Regions from separate parts of the Bradyrhizobium sp. B039 genome, predicted to be linked through region 2. Evidence: predicted binding sites of a transcription regulator. Region 2 holds the regulator's gene; each other region holds the start of a gene.
The links. The regulator PhoB, encoded in region 2, activates phosphate uptake and scavenging genes when phosphate is short. The targets are predictions, from matches to a motif close to TGTCATNNANCTGTCAT.

Region 1 (2,260 bases), 130 kb from region 2:
GCTGGTGCCAAGCGCGAAGCGCTCGAGCGCCGGAAGCAAGGCGCCATCGCTGATCAGGGCAAAGCTCGCGATCGAGGAATCCTGAATGACCGGCGCGCCGGTGTGGAACTTGAGCCATTTCACGACGTCCGAGCTTTCCGACATCCGCGCATCGAGCCAGAGCGGCGTGTCGTGATCGAACAGCGTCAGCGCGATCGCGGCGGCGCCGCGCATCATCGGCCCGGGTGTGCCCGCCATCGGCACGATGCGCTGGACCGAACCCGGCCGCGCCATCGCGTCCATGACCGAGCGAAAGGTCGATTGCGCCGACAGCACCTTGTCGGCGAACCCCGGCGGCAGTTCCGCAATCGTGGTCATGATCTCACCCCTCACCGCGCACCATGGTGTAGAAATCAACCTTCGTCGCGGCGGTCTCGGCCGCCGCCTGCTTGCGCCGGATCGTAAGCTGCTCGCGCAACGGTGCGATAACGTCCCGCTCGACCGATGCGGAAAAATCCCGCGACTGCACCAGCGCATCGCACAGCGCGATCAGCCGCGCCTTCTCACCGTCGCGTCCGAGCGTGTAGCCGAAGCCGACCTCGCCGCTCGCGAGCCGCACCGCGGCACGCGACACCGTGGCTTCGCCGAGGTTGAACGGGGCGCCGTCGCCGCCGACCCGGCCGCGCAGCATGACGAGGCCGTTTTCCGGCGCGCGCAGATCCTGATGGGCCGGGAGGGCGAAAGCGCGGAGGCGAGCGGCGATCTCGCCCGCCTCCGCGTGCGCCAGCACGGCCATCGCGGCCTTGCGCTGGGCTTGCTGATTGTTGTGCTGCGTCACCCGACCCACCGAACTTGCCGAACTCAAGTTGTCTATGATAGTAGACAACTTCATACGGAAGCGCCATGACTGTTTCGTGACAAGCGTGTGATTTTCGGGCTAGGCTGACCGGCGATATGAGCATGCAGGACACCGCCTCCACGGGCGTCGCGCTATGGCGCCTCGTTGCCGACGGCATCGAGCGCGGCATCGCCGACGGCCGCTTCGCCGCCGGCGACAAGCTGCCGGGCGAGATGGAGATCGCCGAGACCTATCGCGTGAATCGCCACACCGTGCGGCGGGCGCTGGCAGCCCTTGCCGAGCGCGGCCTGGTGCGCGCCGAACGTGGCAGCGGCACCTATGTCGAGGCGCAGCGCATCGCCTATCCGCTGCGCTCGCGCACGCGCTTCTCGGAGATCGTCGGCGCCGGCGGCCGTGAGCCGCGCGGGCAGTTGATCGAGGCGTCCGACGACGTCGCGACGCGCGAGCTGGCGCGCGAACTGGGCCTGAAGGTCGGCGCCCCGCTGGTGCGGATCGAGGCGATACGCCTCGCCGACCGCACCCCGATCTGCGTCTCCACGACGTGGCTGTCGGCGGAGTTGTTTCCGGGCGCGGGCAGCGTGTTTGCGGCAACGCGCTCGATGACGAAACTGCTCGAACACTTCGGCGTCCGCGACTATCGCCGCGGCGCGACCCGGATCACCGCCGGCATCGTCGACGCGACCGACGCTGCACGGCTCGATCTGCCGCTGGGACGGCCGATCCTCGTGGTCGATGCCACCGACCACGGTCTCGACGGCAAGCCGCTGGTGACGAAGCATTCGCGCTTTGCCGCCGAGCGGGTGGAGTTTCTGGTGGAGAACGGCTGAGATGCAGCTCGCTCTTCCCCCCGCAAGAGGAGGAGGAAGAGCAGCGCCTGCTACTCCTGCATCATCTCGCCGCTGCCGCCGAACTCGGCGGGGAAGTCCTTCAGCTTGGGCAGGCCGTCGCGCATCGGCAGCACCGTCTCGGCGTAGTTGACGTGGACGCCGGGCGTGAACGCCAGGGTGGGGATGGTGGCGGTGAAGACGTCGGTCAAACCGAGCGGCGGGTGATTGGTCATGAGATGGCCGCCGCACTTCCTGCAATATTTGCGCTGGCTGAGCGGCGTCTTGGCGAAGGTCTCGACGTGCTGCGCGCCCTCGGTGATGCGCACCGCGTCAGGCTTCCACAGGCTGAAGGCGTTCACCGGCCCGCCGGACCAGGACCGGCAGGAGCCGCAATGGCAATAGCCCATCGCCTCCGGCGCACCCGTGACCTCGACCGTAACCGCGCCGCAGAAGCAGTGTCCGACATGTTTCATTGGGTCGTCTCCGTTGATGAAGGTTGGAAATCCTCTCCCCGCTCCGGTTCACCGAGATCTCGGCGAAGGCGGATGCGGGGTCGCGACGAGCTTCGCTCGCGTTGGTAGCCTCGGAGTGAGGG
Region 2 (2,260 bases):
GGCGGCCAGCAGCAGCGCCTCTGCATCGCCCGCACCGTCGCGGTGCGGCCCGAGGTGATCCTGTTCGACGAGCCCTGCTCGGCGCTCGACCCGATCTCGACCGCCAAGGTCGAGGAGCTGATCCAGGAACTGTCCGAGAACTACACGATCGCGATCGTCACCCACAACATGCAGCAGGCGGCGCGCGTCTCCGACAAGACCGCGTTCATGTATCTCGGCGAGCTGATCGAGTTCGACGACACCAGCAAGATCTTCACGTCGCCGAGCGACCGGCGCACGCAGGATTACATCACCGGCCGGTTCGGCTGAGGAGACGGGACATGGGTTCTGAACATACCGCAAAGGCCTTCGACACCGACCTCCAGGAGCTCACCCGGCTCGTCGCCGAGATGGGCGGGATCGCCGAGCGCATGATCGTCGATTCCGTCGACGCGCTGATCCGCCGAGACGTCGCGCTCGGCCAGCGCGTCGTCGCCACCGACACCGAGCTCGACGCGCTGCAGAAGCGCATCGAGGAGCGCGCCGTGCTCACCATCGCCCGCCGCCAGCCGATGGCGGTCGATCTGCGCGAGATCGTCGGCGCCATGCGCGTTGCGACCGATCTCGAGCGCATCGGCGACCTTGCCAAGAACATGGGCAAGCGCGTCGCGGCGCTGGAGACGGATTTCCATCCGCTCAAGCTGTTCCGCGGCCTCGAGCACATGACCGACCTCGTGCAGCAGCAGGTCAAGTCGGTGCTGGACGCCTATGCCGCGCATGATCTGCCGGCGGCGATGGCGGTGTGGAAGGGCGACGAGGAAGTCGACGCCATCTGCACCTCGCTGTTCCGCGAGCTCCTCACCTACATGATGGAGGATCCGCGCAACATCTCGTTCTGCATCCATCTGATGTTCTGCGCCAAGAACATCGAGCGGATCGGCGACCACGCCACCAACATCGCCGAGACCGTGTTCTACATGATCGAGGGCCAGGCGATCACCGACAAGCGACCGAAGGGCGACATGACGACCTTCGCCACGACGGTCCCGAATACCTGAAGACTTAAGGAGCGACGACACCATGGGCGCACGCATTATGGTGGTTGAGGACGAGGAAGCTCTCACCGAGCTTCTCCGCTACAACCTCGAAGGCGACGGCTATGATGTGGAGACGGTGATGCGCGGCGACGACGCCGACACCCGCCTCAAGGAACACATCCCCGATCTGATCGTACTCGACTGGATGCTGCCGGGCCTGTCGGGCATCGAGCTGTGCCGCCGGCTGCGGACCCGGCCCGAGACCAAGCAGCTCCCGATCATCATGCTCACCGCGCGCGGCGAGGAGAGCGAGCGGGTGCGGGGTCTTGCGACCGGCGCCGACGACTACATCGTCAAGCCGTTCTCGGTGCCGGAGCTCTTGGCACGCGTGAAGGGCCTGCTGCGGCGCGCAAGCCCGGAGCGGCTCGCCACGGTGCTGGCCTATGGCGACATCGAGCTCGATCGCGACAAGCGCCGCGTCGCGCGCTCGGGCCGGCCGATCGACCTCGGCCCGACCGAATATCGCCTCTTGGAGTTCTTCCTGGAGCATCCCGGCCGCGTGTTCTCGCGCGAGCAGCTGCTCGACAGCGTCTGGGGCCGCGACATCTACATCGACGAGCGCACCGTCGACGTCCACATCGGCCGCCTGCGCAAGCTGCTCAATCTCGGCCGCGAGCAGGATCCCATCCGCACCGTCCGCGGCGCCGGCTACGCGCTGGATGATCGCTTTGCGAAGGCGGAGCAGACGTAAGCTAGGGGCGAGTTGGTTTGGCGAGCTGTCGCCACGATATCGGTGTCGTCCCGGCGAAGGCCGGGACCCATAACCCCAGGGCGCAATTGTTTGCGCGACAAGGGTAACTCCGTGTCCCCGTAACCACATCTGCTGGTGGTTATGGGTCCCGGCCTTCGCCGGGACGACATCGGAGTGTGTCGATCCGTCATCGCGTGACGGCGCCGTCTTTGCAATCAGCTAGAGCGACAAACTCACCGCGAGGGCTTCGCCGGTGCGCGCCGGCGATCCGCGGCGGGCTGATATGCCACGCGCGAGTGCTGCGCGCAGTAGGGCAGGCCCGACAGCGCCCTGCCGCCGCAGAAGAAGAAATCCGGGCTCGAGGGATCGCCGACCGGCCAGTGGCAGGTCGCCTCGTTCAGCTCCAGCAGCGACAGCCGCTGGCTCATCGGCACCACGTTGTCGTAGGTGACCGGTTCGGCCTCCACCTCGACCTCGAAGGCCTGCGCCAGCG
Region 3 (2,260 bases), 2.3 Mb from region 2:
CTGAAATCGCCGCCTGCAATTCCTCGAGCTCCGCCTCCAGATATTCGTTGGCCATGATCAGCGCCTTGATGGTGCTGCGCAGATTGCCGTCGCACATCGCGATCGCCTGATCGCAGGCCTGTTCATAATGGCTGTTGTCCAAAAGGGCGGTTGCCGACATCTGCGTTGTCCTTGCTAGGTTCCTTGGGCGTTTCTCTGGGGCGTTTCCTGGGGGCGTTTGGTGCCTGAATGTTCCTATTTTGTTCTTTTGGAGTCAAGAGGATTCACCCGGCTCGCCCCGCCGCGAAAAGCCCGCTGGGGATCAGGCGATGATGTCGGGCGTGATCTGGTCTTCGATGAAGGCGATGCGGTCGCGCAACAACAGCTTGCGCTTCTTCAGCCGCTGTAACCGCAATAGGTCGGGGGCAGGCGATTGATGCAGTGCATCGATCGCCGCGTCGAGATCTCGGTGTTCCTGCTGCAACCGGGCGAGCTCGGCTTCGAGTTCGCTCTCGTCTTCATGGGTCATGTCTGCGGTGGCCGAAAAACCGATAGTCGTGAGATTAAGGCTGTGGATGCCCTGTGGAAATTATCGTCCTTGCGCGCCGTGACCGCAAGCGATCTCGGGCCGTCGCTCACCGATCTCTCGCAAGATATTTCGACGGTTCGCTGCGGCGCTGCGCAAGCGCATTGATATCATGGATTTTTCCCAGCGCGGTTCCTTACTCACGCTTCGTTACATATGAATTTTCAAAAATGACAAGGCGACGACGGATATCCATCGACAGAACGAATCGGTGATGTACACTTCGTCGTCCGGATCGAATCCAAGGTCACCCCTACCGAGGAGGTTTCGAATGACAATTCAGGCACATCTGGTTGAATTGGAACGGAAGCATAAAACTCTCGAAAACGAATTGCACGAAGCTCTCGTGCACCTTTCAACAGACGACCTGCAAATTGTTGAGTTGAAGCGCCGGAAGTTGATGGTCAAGGACCAGATCGAGCGTCTGAAGCACACTGGCGACACGCTTCACTAGTAAACCCCGTATTCAGCGTCGAGTTTGATCGTACCCCTTCAGGCAGGGGTGAGTGCTGTTGCGCTCATCCCTGTTGGAAGATGCGAAGCCGCGCAAGGACATTTGCGCGGCGTCCAGAGCTATTTCCGTTCCGACGGAATCGGAACGGAAATAGCTCCGGCTTCTTGTTTGGACGCGTTTTCTTCTTTGCGCGAAGTGGTATCCGCTTCGCTTGAAGACGCTTCAGATATTTGCGAGCTCGGCGACGTGATCGGCGATCGCGAGCGAGGACGTCAGTCCCGGCGATTCGATGCCGAACAGGTTGATCAGGCCTGCCACGCCGTGATCGCGCGGACCCTGCATCAGGAAATCCTGCGTGGCGACCGCCGGCGGCACGATCTTCGGGCGGATGCCCGAATAGCTCGGCATCAACGCGCCGTCAGGCAGCGTCGGCCAGTATCTCCGGATCGCCGGATAGAAGCGCTCGGCGCGTGACGGATCGACCTCGTAGTTGATCGTCTCGATCCACTCGACGTCAGGGCCGAAACGCGCCTGCCCCGCCATGTCCAGCGTCAGATGCACGCCGAGGCCGCCGGGCTCGGGCACCGGATAGATCAGGTGCGAGAACGGCGCCTTGGCGTTGCAGCTGAAGTAATTTCCCTTGGCGAGATAGGCCGGCGGAATCCGGTCCAGCGGCATGCCGTCGATATTGCGCGCCACCGTTGTCGCCGCGAGGCCCGCAGCGTTGACGAGGAGGCTGCATTGCAGCGCCATCGGTGCCGCGCCGCCGGCCTCGACCTCGATCACGCCGGCGGCCGCCTTGGCACGGATCAGCGGGGTGTGAAACGCGAAGGCCGCGCCGGCTTCCTCGGCCTCGCCGCGCAGCGAGAGCATGTAGGCGTGGCTGTCGATGATGCCGGTCGAGGGCGAGAGCAGCGCGGCGTCGCAGGCGAGCGCCGGCTCCAGCGCGCGTGCGGCCTCGCCCGTGAGCAACTGCATGTCGAGCACGCCATTGGCCTCGGCGTGCGCCTTGATCGATTGCAGCTTCTCGGTTTCCTTCGCATTGGTCGCGACGATCAGCTTGCCGCAATTCTTGTGCGGGATGCCGCGCTCGCCGCAGTAGCGGTAGAGCGCGTGCTTGCCGTTGACGCACATGCGCGCCATCCAGCTTCCGGCGCGGTAGTAGATGCCGGCATGGATCACCTCGCTGTTGCGCGAGGAGGTGATGGTGCCGATGGCCTCGGCTTCCTCGAGCACGATGA

Region 1: phnF (phosphonate metabolism transcriptional regulator PhnF) is a predicted target of PhoB. The motif match lies at 883-899, and genes of this name have one in related genera.
Region 3: AAFG50_RS08505 (DUF465 domain-containing protein) is a predicted target of PhoB. The motif match lies at 736-752, and genes of this name have one in related genera.

Annotation. Positions count from the first base shown of each region.
Region 1 covers NZ_CP152416.1:8,332,336-8,334,595, forward strand. Annotated here, with positions in the region: gene phnH (phosphonate C-P lyase system protein PhnH) at 1-357, opposite strand, end outside; gene phnG (phosphonate C-P lyase system protein PhnG) at 362-826, opposite strand; gene phnF (phosphonate metabolism transcriptional regulator PhnF) at 934-1,665, shown strand; gene AAFG50_RS39335 (GFA family protein) at 1,716-2,138, opposite strand.
Region 2 covers NZ_CP152416.1:8,464,443-8,466,702, reverse strand. Annotated here, with positions in the region: gene pstB (phosphate ABC transporter ATP-binding protein PstB) at 1-309, shown strand, start outside; gene phoU (phosphate signaling complex protein PhoU) at 321-1,037, shown strand; gene phoB (phosphate regulon transcriptional regulator PhoB) at 1,060-1,767, shown strand; gene AAFG50_RS39970 (GcrA family cell cycle regulator) at 2,001-2,260, opposite strand, start outside.
Region 3 covers NZ_CP152416.1:1,797,933-1,800,192, forward strand. Annotated here, with positions in the region: gene AAFG50_RS08495 (hypothetical protein) at 1-160, opposite strand, end outside; gene AAFG50_RS08500 (DUF465 domain-containing protein) at 302-508, opposite strand; gene AAFG50_RS08505 (DUF465 domain-containing protein) at 837-1,019, shown strand; gene AAFG50_RS08510 (NAD(P)/FAD-dependent oxidoreductase) at 1,242-2,260, opposite strand, start outside.